Regions from separate parts of the Bacillus infantis NRRL B-14911 genome, predicted to be linked through region 1. Evidence: a T-box and tRNA genes for the amino acid it is inferred to sense, from the RefSeq annotation. Region 1 holds a T-box; the other holds one or more tRNA genes.
The links. A T-box is a leader RNA that pairs with one kind of tRNA and senses whether it is charged. The one in region 1 lies ahead of ileS (isoleucine--tRNA ligase), so its partner is inferred to be a tRNA-Ile.

Region 1 (7,875 bases):
AACGAGGCTTCCTGTTTCCAGCAGCTGGCGGATATCTGTTTCAGAGAGCTGCTGCAGCGACTGATGAACGAGATTGGCATTCTTTCCGTACTTCTTTCCTGCTGCTTTGAAGTTCAGCTTCAGCCGGCAGAAGTATTTATCCTGCAAGCTTTCAGCCCATGAGATATCTTTTACATTCAGTTCTTCCTTGAGGATCCTGCTGAAAGCTTTTAATTTCTCTTCCTTTTCTTTGCTGCATTGCACAAGCATTTCGGCCAGCGGCTGCTTTGTTTTCAGCTGCTTTGAATGCCGGATGCTTCTGCCCAGCTCAACCAGATCCATGACTTCAACCATATTGTCCTCCAGCTCCCTGTCAATCAAGGCGGTTTCAGCCTCCGGGTAGTCTTCAAGGTGGACGCTTCTGCCTGTCAGGTCTAAATAGACGCTTTCAGCTATGAAAGGCACGAATGGTGCCAGCATGCGGGAGATATTGTCCAATAGTGTATACAGTGTCTGGAATGCAGAAATTTTGTCGTCTTCCATGCCCTTCGCCCAGAACCTTTCCCTGTTTCTCCTGATATACCAGTTGCTGACCTCTTCGATCAGCGTGCCTGCTGCCCTGGCGGCATTTGTAGCCTGGTAGCTGCCCATCTCCTTGTTTACCGTTTCAATGACACTGTGCAGCCGCGAAAGAATCCACCGGTCCATGATGTTGCCGGAAGTTTGAGAGCTATCTGGCTCAAAATGATCGATTGTACTGTAGAGGCTGTAAAAATGGTGAATGCTTGCTAGCGAGTCGACCAGCTTTGATTTTGCCTCTGCCGCATTTTTTCCGGAAAACTTCTTGGGCTTCCATGGACTGCTGTCTTCCACCAGCGCCCATCTTAAAGCATCTGCTCCAAATTCAGTGATCAGCTTTGCAGGATCAAGGGCATTTCCTTTGCTCTTAGACATTTTCTGTCCATTTTCATCAAGGACATGCTCAAGGGCGAGGACATTTTTATAAGGCAATTGCCCCTTATATAAGACTGAAACCGCGAGCAATGAGTAAAACCAGCCCCTGGTCTGATCCACACCCTCTATAACTGCATCTGCAGGAAATAGCCTTGAAAATTCCTCTTTATGTTCAAAAGGGTAATGAAGCTGGGCATATGGCATGCTTCCTGAGTCAAACCAGACATCGATGACCTCCGGTGTCCTGGCCATGTAACCATCACAGTCCTGGCAAGGGATTTTCACTGCATCGACATAAGGCTTATGATAATCAGTGAGCTTTCCATTTGCTTCTGAAAGCTCCTGCAGCTCCTGAAAGCTTTTTGGGGCTTTCTCTGCCCCGCAATTTTCACAGACCCAAACATTGAGAGGCGTGCCCCAATAGCGGCTCCGGCTGATATTCCAATCCACCAGCCCTTCAAGGAAGTTGCCGAAACGGCCATTCTTCATGTGGCTTGGATGCCATTCTGCCTGGCTGTTGAGCTCAAGAAATTTCTCTTTCAGGGAAGAGGTTTTGATGAACCAGCTGTCAGCTGCGTAATAAAGGAGCGGAGAGTCGCACCGCCAGCAAAATGGATAGCTGTGTTCATACTTTTCTTTGTGGAATAACAGGTCCATGCTTCCCAGCATTTTTAAGATATCAACATCACAGTCTTTGACGAACTTCCCTGCAAGCGGCGGAAATTCATCAGTATAACAGCCTTTGGAATCAACGATATTGATAAAAGGAAGCCCCCTTTCCTTTATGGCCCGGTAATCGTCTTCTCCGTAAGCGGGAGCAAGATGGACGATACCAGTGCCGCTGTTTTCAGTAACAAATTCAGCTGCAATGACTCTGTGCGCACCTTCCAGCCCATCAACTTGAAAGGGAGGCTCATATTCCATTCCCGTGATCTCTTTGCCTTCAATCGTTTCAAGGATTTCATCAAAGCTGCGAAAAAGGTCTGCCACCCTGTTTTCAGCCAGAATAAAGATTTTGTCTCCATTCTTTACTCTTGCATAACGGACCTGGGGATGGACAGCCAGTGCCACATTGGCCGGAAGTGTCCATGGCGTTGTGGTCCAGCCTAGGATATATTCATTTTCCCTTCCTTTCAGCCTGAAGGTGACAGTGGCGCTTAAATCTTTTACATCCTTGTAGCCCTGCGCAGTTTCATGGGAACTCAAGGAAGTCTGGCAGCTTGGACAGTAGGGAGATACCCGGTGGCCCTTGTAAAGCAGCCCCTTTTCGTGGATTGTCCCAAGGATATGCCATACCGACTCGATATATTCATTGCTTAATGTCATATAAGGGTCATCCATATCCGTCCAGTAGCCTAGCTGCTCTGTGAATTCCCTCCACTGTTTTTCATATTGGAATACACTTTCCCGGCATTTTTCTATAAAAGCACCTACACCATAATCCTCGATTTCCTTCTTTCCTGATATGCCCAATGCTTTTTCCACTCCCAGCTCAACCGGAAGCCCATGTGTATCCCAGCCGGCTTTCCTGATTACCTGCCTCCCTTTCATCGTCCAGTAGCGGGCTGTCAGATCCTTGTATGTTCTCCCAAGAGCATGGCCGGCGTGGGGCAGCCCATTGGCGGTCGGAGGCCCTTCATAAAAAACGAAAGGAGTCCTGCCTGCACGATTGGAAACGGATTTGGCAAAAATATTTCCTTGCCTCCAATACTCTCTGATTCTGTATTCTCTTGCCTGAGTGCTTTCCATTTCAGTACCTGCCTTTCTTTTTAATTTTTAGGGAAATAAAAAACACCCGCCCCTGTATAAGGGACGAGTGTTATACCCGCGTTACCACCCAAATTCTATTGCATAAACAATAGCGCTCATCAACGTACCATCATACGCGTTCCTTTTAACGGCGGACACCCGTCAGGACTTACTGGATTTCAGCCCTGCATCTCAGAGATGATGTTTCAGAAAGATCGTTTCCGCTGGCTCTCACCATACCCAGCTCGCTGAAGGAACTTTCCCTTTCCTACTTGTTCTCGTCATAGAATTTAAGAATTTTTATTATCATATCAAAATCAGGTATTATTATCCAGCCCTTTTTTTGGCTCATGCAGAAAATTTTCAAGCCTGATTATTCCTTTGACGTCTACAGTGATGCCCTCCGCTTCAAGGAGAAATCTCTGTTCCTCCCGGAGCATAGGATCTTTCATGCTGATTTCGCCCATTTTGCTGATGACTCTGTGCCATGGAAGCTTCTCCTGCCTGCTCAGGGAATGAAGAATCCTGACGACCTGCCTGGCTTCGCGTGGGCTTCCGGCAAGGGCTGCTATCTGGCCGTATGTCATCACCTTTCCGGCAGGTATTTCTTTAATGATTTTTATCGTTCTTTGTGTAAAAGGCTGCATAAGGCTAAAAACAGTATCTCCGGAATTTTATTAATTTGAATCAGTCATTTTCCCTGCAAGTGCCGGAAAATCAATGAATGGATTGCGATTGCCCTGCAGCTCCTCAATTGCGGCATTCCTGTGCTTTTCATAAAGTGATACAGGAAATTCAAGATGCCATTTTTGAAGGAGACTGCAGCTGATTCCGTGTTCTGCAGGCTTAAAATTCTTATACCTCAGGAAAAAGTAAAAGCATGCCCGGGCTGCAATTCCTTTGCCGTATTCCGGCTCAAACTTCCCTTCTTCAGCCATGCCGCAGCCGCCTCTTATACCGAAAGCAGAAGCTTCCGGCTTATAAGAGGGGAAGTCTTCATAAGGAAAATTGCTCCTCATGCTATTGCAGGCGGGCTCACAGGCGAACAAATGATGGAGGTCCCCCTTCATCGGCTGCTGTTCACTGAACCAGGACTGCGGAACTACATGCTCGCAATTCAGCTTTGTCCGCGTGTCTCCAGTCCGGTTCCGCTCCAGCAAGATCTCCGCATCATGTTTAATGCTTTCAGCCGGATCCATGCTGCTGCCTGAATAAAGGCTTTTGAGAGCAAAGTTCTCCTGCAGGTCCACCCAGGGATATAAATAGAGATGAGGGGAATATTTCAGAATGGTCTTGTGGGTTTTCTCCACAAGCTTCTGAAGATCTTCTTTGGCCTCCGCTGCCTCAAAGTCGATTGAAGCATAATAGGCTTTGCATTTCTCAAGGTCAGCAGCTTCATCATAGTAGATCCGCTCCGCACTTTGAGTCTGCAGGTTTGCCAGTGCCGCCTCCTGTTCAGCAGCGAGCTGTTCAGCCAGGCTGTTCATGATTTTAAGACCATCGGCAGAACTTTAGATGTGAAAATATCTGAAAGATGTTCAAGCAAAGTTAGATAAACAAGGCCATTGCCTTCAAGCTTGGCTGAATTGCCAAGCGGAACGGTGCGTCTGATGAGCTGGGCGAAAAGCTCTGCCTCGGAAAGATTCCGGTCAAAGTTTTTGTTGGCCACATTCTTAATAAGCGCCATCGCACCGGATACATGCGGGGCAGCCATGGAGGTGCCGCTCAAAGTGGCATACTTCCCATTTAAATAGGTTGATTGTATTTCTTCCCCTGGTGCAACCAGGTCGATTTCATTATGTGAATTGGTAAATTGTGAAGAATTCCTGTCCAAATCGATTGCACCTACACTGATCACTTCGTTATAGCAGCCCGGATAGGCGAACTCATCAGTTGATTCTTTTCCGTCTCCTTCATTACCCGCTGCACATACAACAGAGATGTTGTTCCGTACGGCTTCCTTTATAACTTCATGAAGCTCAGGCATGTCATTCTGGCCGCCGAGCGACATGGAAATAATATCGGCTTTTTGGTCGATAGCGTAGCGGATTCCTTCAATAATCCAGTCATACTGGCCGGAGCCGTTTCTATCAAGCACTTTGACAATGAGCAGCTTTGAACCTGGCGCAACGCCCGATATGCCGGGCTCTTTGCCTTCTGCTGCAATGGTCCCCGCAACATGGGTGCCATGGCCGTTATAGTCTTTATAAATATCCGGATTTCCGGAATCATCGCCAGTAAAATTCCTGCCGCCGATGATTTGATTCTTTAAATCAGGGTGGCTGATGTCGCAGCCTGTATCGAGTACAGCGATTGTAATGCCTTCTCCCCTTGTTTCTTCCCAGATTTTTGGCGCCTGTATCAATCCGATGCCTTCCGGAATGCCTGATACCGCCTCTGATTGTTCAATTACCTGATACGGGATCACACGTACACATTCTTTCATTATTTTCCCTCCTTCAGAGTAATTCAGGATGCAGAAACAAGATGTATCTCCATTATACCAAAATCGAAGGAATATTCAGATAAGGAGATAGGCTTGATTTTCTTTTTTAGAACCGAACAAAAAAGCGAACAAAGACCCAGAAGGCCTAATTCTGCTGCAATTTGTCCCTAATGTTACCAGCCATGACGGATAAAGCATCCTTCATCCTTGATTCTTCCATCTGTTTCAGTATGCTTTCCCTGTGTTTACTTAAAAGGGCAATATACCCGGCTAAAGATGCGGCTGTCAGGTCTTCTTCCTGCAAGGTCAATGAATAGCCTTTTTCCTCAAAGCTTTTTGCATTCAGAATCTGATCGCCCCTGCTTTGTTTCCTGCTCAAAGGAATGATAAGCATCGGAATACGGAGGGCAAGGAATTCAAAAATAGCATTAGAGCCTCCTCTGGTTACCATTAAATCTGTACAGGCAAGTACATCTGAAAGTTCACTGTTCAGGAATTCAAATTGCCTGTATCCTGGCCGGCCTTCCAATGCAGGATCAAGATTTCCTTTTCCGCAAAGGTGCACGATTTGAAACTGGCCGCCGATTTGTTCAATTTCCTGCCGCACTGCTTCGTTAATCTTCTTTGCCCCTAGGCTGCCACCCATAATGGCAAGAACCGGCCTGGTTCTGTCAAAACCGAGGAATTCAAGCCCCTTCTCCTTGATGCCAGAAAGGATTTCCCTCCTGATTGGCGAGCCGATTGCCTGTGCTTTTCCATTTGGAAGGTACTGCAGAGTTTCTTCAAATGAAGTATAAATCTTTGAAGCAAACCTTTTTGAAATCCGGTTAGCCAGGCCCGGTGTTAGATCGCTTTCATGGATGAATACCGGAATTCCGAGGAGCTTTGCTGCCGCGATGACAGGTACGGATACAAAACCCCCTTTGGAAAAAACGAGGCCTGGCTTGAGCTGTTTAAGAATCCAGAGCGCTTCAGTACATCCTTTTGCCACTTTGAACATATCCTTTACATTTTCAAAGTCGGCGTACCTCCTTAGTTTCCCGCTTGAAATCGAATGATAGGGAATGGAAAGACCGCTGATAAGCTCTTTTTCAATGCCCTCTCTGCTGCCAATATAATGGATGTCTATATTTTCCCCCTCAAGTTCTTTAATCAAAGCCATATTGGGGGTAACATGGCCGGCTGAGCCCCCGCCCGTCAAAACAAGTGTCTTTTTCATAAAACCTTCCTGTCATGGCAGTTCAGGCAGGCAGACTCTCCTGCCTCCTTCACTGCGCCTATTTTTATGCTGATTCCATTATATACAGAAAAAAAGCCCTTTATCATCTAAAGGGCCATTTCGAGCATGATCGGGCAGTGATCGCTGCCCATGATGTCACAATAAATCTTAGAATCTAGTATATGCTCTTTCAGTTTATCAGATACTATAAAATAGTCGATGCGCCATCCGATGTTCCGCTCCCTGACCTTGGCCATATAGGACCACCACGTATAAGCGCCTTCCTGCTCTGGATAAAGGTATCTGAAGGAGTCTACAAATCCTTCTGACAGAAGAGATGTCATTTTTCCGCGCTCTTCATCCGTAAATCCGGAGTTTCCTCTGTTAGACCTGGCATTTTTAAGGTCTATGTCAAGATGGGCGACGTTCAGGTCCCCGCAGAGTATGACTGGCTTCTTTTGTTCAAGCTCAAGGATATATTCCCGAATCTCATCCTCCCATTCCAGCCGGTAAGGAAGCCTTGCCAGGTCCCTCTTAGAGTTAGGTGTATACACATTCAGAAGGTAAAAATTTTCAAACTCAAGAGTCAGGCTCCGTCCTTCTGGTTCTGTTTCTCTTCCGGCTATCCCATAGGATACATAGAGGGGCTTTTCCTTTGTAAAAACGGCGGTCCCGGAATAGCCTTTTTTCTCGGCATAGTTCCAGTACTGGTGATAGCCATCCAGATTGAGTTCAATCTGTCCCTCCTGAAGTTTTGATTCCTGAATGCAGAATATATCTGCATTTTCTTCCATGAAAAAATCCAGGAAGCCTTTTTTGACGCAGGCCCGGATTCCGTTAACATTCCAAGATACTAATTTCATTCTATATTCCCCCGTATTTTCCTTTAGCTGTCCTCTCCATGCCGGGAGGGTGCCTGTTCATACACGATGGCAGGCAATTCTTTATATATATCAATTACTTCGTCCATTTTCATCCGCACCAGTCCGCTGGAAGAAGGAGCTGCAAATTCAATAACCCCTGGAACAATAGAAATGTCCTGGCGTCCCCATGGTGCTTTTTTGCTGCCGCTGTACTCCAGGTAAACCCCTTTGCCGACAAAACAGACTGCCTTTGGCTTCAGCTCCGTAATGAGTGAGATGAGCCTTTCTCTGCCTTCTTTATATTCTTCCCTGGTTATTTCGTCTGCTGCTTTGGTCGGCCTCGGGACGATATTGGTCAGCCCTATATTCAAATCCAGCAGCAGGCTGTCTTCTTGAGGGAGAAATTTTTTAGGAGTGATGCCCGCTTCATAAAGGATTTTCCAAAACCGGTTATTCGGATTGGCGAAATGATGTCCGGTCTCAGCTGACCGGATGCTGGGGTTGAAGCCGACAAAGATGATATCCAAGCCTGGCTTGAGATGGTCTTTTATTGGTTTTAGCATACCTGCTCCTTTCTTTGAACAAAATCGGCCTGGTCATATTCCAGCCTGAAGAAAAGCTTTGTGAAAGTAAAAAAGAGCCAGAGGCTCTTTTTTACTGATTAG
Region 2 (7,875 bases), 1.5 Mb from region 1:
CATTATTCCGTTTCCACGTTCCGGCATGCATTTCATAGATGACTGCCGGTTCTGCAAAGGTATTTTTCTTCATCCTTCCTTTCAGCCATGACTGGTCATTCCATTTATAGCCTTCAAGCGGCCATACAACTGAAGCTGTGCCTGGCCTTTTCTCTGAATAGAAGGCATATGGATCAGCTTTGTGCAGCCTGGTGCCTTCTTGTGTCAATATTTCATACTTATAGAGGCAGCCTGCCAAATCCTTCTCAATTACTATGTGCCATACCCCTTCATTATTCATTCTATGTAATTTGAAATCATCCCCATTCCAGCTGTTAAAGTCCCCTACAACCCTGACTTCCTTGGCGTTAGGAGCCCATACAGCGAACCTGGTTAGGGTCTTGCCATCTTCAAATATTACGTGGGCACCAAAAAGACGGTGGCTGTCAAAAAGGGTGCCTTCATGAAATAAATGCATCTGATAGTCGGTGGGTAACATCGTTTTCACAGCCATCCTTCTTTCCAACAGATTTTAGTTCATTGACATTCTTTTTTATATTCGTGTTCAATGTAAAAATACCTTGTAAAAATAAATTAAATTTTTCGATATTTTCTCTTATAATTCGATTATTTTTGTAAAATAGAAATGGTTCTAGCGGGAATTGCCTATAATAAGCATATGTTTTTATGAAGGGTGGAATGAAGATGGCAAATCAGGAAGAAGAATTTCTCCTGCGGGAGAGAGAGGCTGCTGAAGAAAAACTGCCGCTGTTCGGTCCTGCAGATGGAAAAATCCTGGCGACAGGAGATATGTTCCGGGGGCCTTATACAGGAGTTGTTTCGGATATAGATCTAAATAATCCGGGAAACCGGCTGCAAAACAATGAAGAGCTTCCAGATTAAGCATCAAGCAAATGCTTAAAAGAAAATAATGCATACAAAAAAGCTGCCAGCATGATGCTGACAGCTTTTTTGTATGACCCCTACGGGATTCGAACCCGTGTTACCGCCGTGAAAGGGCGGTGTCTTAACCGCTTGACCAAGGGGCCTTATGGCGGAGAAGGAGGGATTTGAACCCTCGCGCCGGTTGCCCGACCTACACCCTTAGCAGGGGCGCCTCTTCAGCCACTTGAGTACTTCCCCATAGATTGGCTCCGCAGGCAGGACTCGAACCTGCGACCGTTCGGTTAACAGCCGAATGCTCTACCACTGAGCTACTGCGGAATGGTGGGCCTAAATGGACTCGAACCATCGACCTCACGCTTATCAGGCGTGCGCTCTAACCAGCTGAGCTATAGGCCCACTTTGGAGCGGGTGATGGGAATCGAACCCACGACATCAGCTTGGAAGGCTGAGGTTTTACCATTAAACTACACCCGCAATTTTATGGGGCGACTGATGGGAATCGAACCCACGAATGTCGGAACCACAATCCGATGCGTTAACCACTTCGCCACAATCGCCACTGTTCAATGCTATTAGATAAAATAATAAATGGTGGCTCAGGACGGAATCGAACCGCCGACACAAGGATTTTCAGTCCTTTGCTCTACCGACTGAGCTACTGAGCCACAATAAAATTCACTTCCTAAACCTTGTATGGTTTAAGTCCTTTGTTCATCAATTCTCACGGACTTCCTTACAGATTGCCGCAGAAGCTTTTCAGATAAGGTATCAAACTGCTCTACCGACTGAGCTGCTGAGCTATACTGGATATGGATTGTACAAGTGAAAATGGCGGTCCCGACGGGAATCGAACCCGCGATCTCCTGCGTGACAGGCAGGCATGTTAACCGCTACACCACGGGACCAGTATTGCGGGGGCAGGATTTGAACCTGCGACCTTCGGGTTATGAGCCCGACGAGCTACCGGACTGCTCCACCCCGCGACGATAAAAATCATTCAAAAATATAATGGAGGAGGTAGAGGGATTCGAACCCCCGCGCGGTGTTACCCGCCTGTCGGTTTTCAAGACCGATCCCTTCAGCCAGACTTGGGTATACCTCCATATTTCAAGTAAATGGTGGACCTTGTAGGACTCGAACCTACGACCGGACGGTTATGAGCCGTCTGCTCTAACCAGCTGAGCTAAAGGTCCTTAATTTGGTAGCGGCGGAGGGGATCGAACCCCCGACCTCACGGGTATGAACCGTACGCTCTAGCCAGCTGAGCTACACCGCCAAATCAAGTATTTTTTATAAGGTTATATGGTGGAGCCTAGCGGGATCGAACCGCTGACCTCCTGCGTGCAAAGCAGGCGCTCTCCCAGCTGAGCTAAGGCCCCATATTAATTTTAAAATGGTCGGGAAGACAGGATTCGAACCTGCGACCCCTTGGTCCCAAACCAAGTGCTCTACCAAGCTGAGCTACTCCCCGTCATGTAAATGATAAGCGTCGAATCTCTTCAGTGCTTCCTTATTCACATCATCCTGCAATAGCAGTCAGGTGTTCACTCGTTGGCTTATATTCTGGCTTTCATTACATAAATAGTATGGCGCGCCCGAAAGGAGTCGAACCCATAACCTTCTGATCCGTAGTCAGACGCTCTATCCAATTGAGCTACGGGCGCATAGTTAAAATAAAATTAATGGTGCCGAGGACCGGAATCGAACCGGTACGGTAGTCACCTACCGCAGGATTTTAAGTCCTGTGCGTCTGCCAGTTCCGCCACCCCGGCAATCTCTGGAGCGGAAGACGGGATTCGAACCCGCGACCCCCACCTTGGCAAGGTGATGTTCTACCACTGAACTACTTCCGCATATAAAATTGGTGCGGGTGAAGGGAGTCGAACCCCCACGCCTTGCGGCGCCAGATCCTAAGTCTGGTGCGTCTGCCAATTCCGCCACACCCGCATAATTCATTACTAGAGATTGAATGGTGAGCCATGAAGGACTCGAACCTTCGACCCTCTGATTAAAAGTCAGATGCTCTACCGACTGAGCTAATGGCTCATTTGAAACTGGTGCCGGCTAGAGGACTTGAACCCCCAACCTACTGATTACAAGTCAGTTGCTCTACCAATTGAGCTAAACCGGCAATTATGGTGGAGGATGACGGGATCGAACCGCCGACCCTCTGCTTGTAAGGCAGATGCTCTCCCAGCTGAGCTAATCCTCCATATTAAAGCCCGGCAGCGTCCTACTCTCACAGGAGGAGAACCTCCAACTACCATCGGCGCTGAGAAGCTTAACTTCCGTGTTCGGTATGGGAACGGGTGTGACCTTCTCGCTATCGCCACCAGACTATTTTTTCAAGACAAGTATTATTATATCATCTTGTTTTTGTTTTGCAAGGGATTTTTTAAAATTTTTATTCCCTCAAAACTAGATAATGCAGAAGAAGAATTACAAAGCAATCAAATGTGGTTAAGTCCTCGATCTATTAGTATCTGTCAGCTCCACGTGTCACCACGCTTCCACCTCAGACCTATCAACCTGATCATCTTTCAGGGATCTTACTAGCTTGACGCTATGGGAAATCTCATCTCGAGGGGGGCTTCATGCTTAGATGCTTTCAGCACTTATCCCTTCCGCACATAGCTACCCAGCGATGCCTTTGGCAAGACAACTGGTACACCAGCGGTGCGTCCATCCCGGTCCTCTCGTACTAAGGACAGCTCCTCTCAAATTTCCTGCGCCCACGACGGATAGGGACCGAACTGTCTCACGACGTTCTGAACCCAGCTCGCGTACCGCTTTAATGGGCGAACAGCCCAACCCTTGGGACCGACTACAGCCCCAGGATGCGATGAGCCGACATCGAGGTGCCAAACCTCCCCGTCGATGTGGACTCTTGGGGGAGATAAGCCTGTTATCCCCGGGGTAGCTTTTATCCGTTGAGCGATGGCCCTTCCATGCGGAACCACCGGATCACTAAGCCCGACTTTCGTCCCTGCTCGACTTGTAGGTCTCGCAGTCAAGCTCCCTTGTGCCTTTACACTCTGCGAATGATTTCCAACCATTCTGAGGGAACCTTTGGGCGCCTCCGTTACTTTTTAGGAGGCGACCGCCCCAGTCAAACTGCCCGCCTGACACTGTCTCCCGCCCCGATCAGGGGCGCGGGTTAGAATTTCAATACAGCCAGGGTAGTATCCCACCAATGCCTCCACCGAAGCTGGCGCTCCGGCTTCAAAGGCTCCTACCTATCCTGTACAAGCTGTACCAAAATTCAATATCAGGCTGCAGTAAAGCTCCACGGGGTCTTTCCGTCCTGTCGCGGGTAACCTGCATCTTCACAGGTACTATAATTTCACCGAGTCTCTCGTTGAGACAGTGCCCAGATCGTTACGCCTTTCGTGCGGGTCGGAACTTACCCGACAAGGAATTTCGCTACCTTAGGACCGTTATAGTTACGGCCGCCGTTTACTGGGGCTTCGATTCAGAGCTTCGCTTGCGCTAACCCCTCCTCTTAACCTTCCAGCACCGGGCAGGCGTCAGCCCCTATACTTCGCCTTGCGGCTTCGCAGAGACCTGTGTTTTTGCTAAACAGTCGCCTGGGCCTATTCACTGCGGCTTTTCCGGGCTATTCACCCTAAAAAGCACCCCTTCTCCCGAAGTTACGGGGTCATTTTGCCGAGTTCCTTAACGAGAGTTCTCTCGCTCACCTTAGGATTCTCTCCTCGCCTACCTGTGTCGGTTTGCGGTACGGGCACCTTTTCCCTCGCTAGAGGCTTTTCTTGGCAGTGTGGAATCAGGAACTTCGGTACTAAATTTCCCTCGCCGTCACAGCTCAGCCTGATGCAAACGGGATTTGCCTCGTTTGCAGCCTAACTGCTTGGACGCGCATATCCAACAGCGCGCTTACCCTATCCTCCTGCGTCCCCCCATTGCTCAAACGGTAAAGAGGTGGTACAGGAATATCAACCTGTTGTCCATCGCCTACGCCTTTCGGCCTCGGCTTAGGTCCCGACTAACCCTGAGCGGACGAGCCTTCCTCAGGAAACCTTAGGCATTCGGTGGATGGGATTCTCACCCATCTTTCGCTACTCATACCGGCATTCTCACTTCTAAGCGCTCCACCAGTCCTTGCGGTCTGACTTCGATGCACTTAGAACGCTCTCCTACCGCGGACACCTGATGGTGTCCACCCACAGCTTCGGTGATACGTTTAGCCCCGGTACATTTTCGGCGCGGAGTCACTCGACCAGTGAGCTATTACGCACTCTTTAAATGGTGGCTGCTTCTAAGCCAACATCCTGGTTGTCTAAGCAACTCCACATCCTTTTCCACTTAACGTATACTTTGGGACCTTAGCTGGTGGTCTGGGCTGTTTCCCTTTTGACTACGGATCTTATCACTCGCAGTCTGACTCCCATGGATAAGTCTTTGGCATTCGGAGTTTGTCTGAATTCGGTAACCCGATGGGGGCCCCTAGTCCAAACAGTGCTCTACCTCCAAGACTCTTACAACATGAGGCTAGCCCTAAAGCTATTTCGGAGAGAACCAGCTATCTCCAAGTTCGATTGGAATTTCTCCGCTACCCACACCTCATCCCCGCACTTTTCAACGTGCGTGGGTTCGGGCCTCCATCCAGTGTTACCTGGACTTCACCCTGGACATGGGTAGATCACCTGGTTTCGGGTCTACGACCACATACTCATTCGCCCTATTCAGACTCGCTTTCGCTGCGGCTCCGTCTGTTCAACTTAACCTCGCATGTAATCGTAACTCGCCGGTTCATTCTACAAAAGGCACGCCATTACCCTGACCCGAAGGTCATAGGGCTTTGACTACTTGTAGGCACACGGTTTCAGGATCTGTTTCACTCCCCTTCCGGGGTGCTTTTCACCTTTCCCTCACGGTACTGGTTCACTATCGGTCACTAGGGAGTATTTAGCCTTGGGAGATGGTCCTCCCTGCTTCCGACGGGATTTCACGTGTCCCGCCGTACTCAGGATCCACTCTGGAGGGAACGAAGTTTCAACTACGGGGCTGTTACCCTCTATGGCCGGCCTTTCCATGCCTGTTCATTTACTCCGTTCCTTTGTAACTCCGTGTAGAGTGTCCTACAACCCCAGGAGGCAAGCCTCCTGGTTTGGGCTAATCCCGTTTCGCTCGCCGCTACTCAGGGAATCGCGTTTGCTTTCTCTTCCTCCGGGTACTTAGATGTTTCAGTTCCCCGGGTCTGCCTCCAATGCCCTATGTATTCAGGCAAGGGTTCCATCCCATTACGGATGGAGGGTTTCCCCATTCGGAAATCTCCGGATCAAAGCTTACTTACAGCTCCCCGAAGCATATCGGTGTTAGTACCGTCCTTCATCGGCTCCTAGTGCCAAGGCATCCACCGTGCGCCCTTTCTAACTTAACCTGTTCGGCCGATGATAAGCTTCACATCTCTTCGTCATCTCAATCGTCAGCATCCTCACGTATACAAAACATACGCTCCGGTGCTTCCTCAATCGATTCCTCGACCTGTTCGCTTCTCATCACCCTCACGGTTTTTAAACTCTTATTTATTTATAAGAGAGAAAACCTAAAATGGCGATTACTCGGTAATGTCTTCTTCATTACATTATCTAGTTTTCAAAGAACAAAAATGAGAGATTATACTCTCAAAACTGAACGAACAAAGAGCGTCACGTCTTGTATATATTCCTTAGAAAGGAGGTGATCCAGCCGCACCTTCCGATACGGCTACCTTGTTACGACTTCACCCCAATCATCTGTCCCACCTTAGGCGGCTGGCTCCAAAAGGTTACCCCACCGACTTCGGGTGTTACAAACTCTCGTGGTGTGACGGGCGGTGTGTACAAGGCCCGGGAACGTATTCACCGCGGCATGCTGATCCGCGATTACTAGCGATTCCAGCTTCATGCAGGCGAGTTGCAGCCTGCAATCCGAACTGAGAATGGTTTTATGGGATTCGCTTAACCTCGCGGTCTTGCAGCCCTTTGTACCATCCATTGTAGCACGTGTGTAGCCCAGGTCATAAGGGGCATGATGATTTGACGTCATCCCCACCTTCCTCCGGTTTGTCACCGGCAGTCACCTTAGAGTGCCCAACTGAATGCTGGCAACTAAGATCAAGGGTTGCGCTCGTTGCGGGACTTAACCCAACATCTCACGACACGAGCTGACGACAACCATGCACCACCTGTCATCCTGTCCCCCGAAGGGGAACGCCCTATCTCTAGGGTTGTCAGGAGATGTCAAGACCTGGTAAGGTTCTTCGCGTTGCTTCGAATTAAACCACATGCTCCACCGCTTGTGCGGGCCCCCGTCAATTCCTTTGAGTTTCAGCCTTGCGGCCGTACTCCCCAGGCGGAGTGCTTAATGCGTTTGCTGCAGCACTAAAGGGCGGAAACCCTCTAACACTTAGCACTCATCGTTTACGGCGTGGACTACCAGGGTATCTAATCCTGTTTGCTCCCCACGCTTTCGCGCCTCAGCGTCAGTTACAGACCAGAAAGTCGCCTTCGCCACTGGTGTTCCTCCACATCTCTACGCATTTCACCGCTACACGTGGAATTCCACTTTCCTCTTCTGCACTCAAGTCCCCCAGTTTCCAATGACCCTCCACGGTTGAGCCGTGGGCTTTCACATCAGACTTAAGAGACCGCCTGCGCGCGCTTTACGCCCAATAATTCCGGACAACGCTTGCCACCTACGTATTACCGCGGCTGCTGGCACGTAGTTAGCCGTGGCTTTCTGGTCAGGTACCGTCAAGGTGCCGGCAGTTACTCCGGCACTTGTTCTTCCCTGACAACAGAGTTTTACGATCCGAAAACCTTCATCACTCACGCGGCGTTGCTCCGTCAGACTTTCGTCCATTGCGGAAGATTCCCTACTGCTGCCTCCCGTAGGAGTCTGGGCCGTGTCTCAGTCCCAGTGTGGCCGATCACCCTCTCAGGTCGGCTACGCATCGTTGCCTTGGTGAGCCGTTACCTCACCAACTAG

Region 2: it encodes a tRNA-Ile, which carries the amino acid that the T-box ahead of ileS (isoleucine--tRNA ligase) is inferred to sense. The anticodon was not compared.

What each region holds. Positions count from the first base shown of each region.
Region 1 covers NC_022524.1:2,252,188-2,260,062, forward strand. Annotated here, with positions in the region: gene ileS (isoleucine--tRNA ligase) at 1-2,682, opposite strand, end outside; T-box leader at 2,739-2,976, opposite strand; gene N288_RS11240 (MGMT family protein) at 3,000-3,329, opposite strand; gene N288_RS11245 (endonuclease I family protein) at 3,360-4,169, opposite strand; gene N288_RS11250 (S8 family peptidase) at 4,166-5,128, opposite strand; gene N288_RS11255 (undecaprenyldiphospho-muramoylpentapeptide beta-N-acetylglucosaminyltransferase) at 5,274-6,347, opposite strand; gene N288_RS11260 (exodeoxyribonuclease III) at 6,455-7,210, opposite strand; gene mug (G/U mismatch-specific DNA glycosylase) at 7,234-7,773, opposite strand; gene N288_RS11270 (peptidylprolyl isomerase) at 7,872-7,875, opposite strand, start outside.
Region 2 covers NC_022524.1:3,777,770-3,785,644, forward strand. Annotated here, with positions in the region: gene glgB (1,4-alpha-glucan branching protein GlgB) at 1-493, opposite strand, end outside; gene N288_RS19005 (hypothetical protein) at 685-882, shown strand; tRNA gene N288_RS19010 (tRNA-Glu) at 957-1,028, opposite strand; tRNA gene N288_RS19015 (tRNA-Ser) at 1,032-1,122, opposite strand; tRNA gene N288_RS19020 (tRNA-Asn) at 1,129-1,203, opposite strand; tRNA gene N288_RS19025 (tRNA-Ile) at 1,205-1,281, opposite strand; tRNA gene N288_RS19030 (tRNA-Gly) at 1,286-1,359, opposite strand; tRNA gene N288_RS19035 (tRNA-His) at 1,367-1,442, opposite strand; tRNA gene N288_RS19040 (tRNA-Phe) at 1,475-1,550, opposite strand; tRNA gene N288_RS19045 (tRNA-Asp) at 1,715-1,790, opposite strand; tRNA gene N288_RS19050 (tRNA-Met) at 1,795-1,868, opposite strand; tRNA gene N288_RS19055 (tRNA-Ser) at 1,895-1,987, opposite strand; tRNA gene N288_RS19060 (tRNA-Ile) at 2,002-2,078, opposite strand; tRNA gene N288_RS19065 (tRNA-Met) at 2,085-2,161, opposite strand; tRNA gene N288_RS19070 (tRNA-Ala) at 2,189-2,264, opposite strand; tRNA gene N288_RS19075 (tRNA-Pro) at 2,280-2,356, opposite strand; tRNA gene N288_RS19080 (tRNA-Arg) at 2,473-2,549, opposite strand; tRNA gene N288_RS19085 (tRNA-Leu) at 2,569-2,657, opposite strand; tRNA gene N288_RS19090 (tRNA-Gly) at 2,664-2,738, opposite strand; tRNA gene N288_RS19095 (tRNA-Leu) at 2,748-2,832, opposite strand; tRNA gene N288_RS19100 (tRNA-Lys) at 2,856-2,931, opposite strand; tRNA gene N288_RS19105 (tRNA-Thr) at 2,941-3,016, opposite strand; tRNA gene N288_RS19110 (tRNA-Val) at 3,022-3,097, opposite strand; rRNA gene rrf (5S ribosomal RNA) at 3,106-3,222, opposite strand; rRNA gene N288_RS19120 (23S ribosomal RNA) at 3,342-6,286, opposite strand; rRNA gene N288_RS19125 (16S ribosomal RNA) at 6,579-7,875, opposite strand, start outside.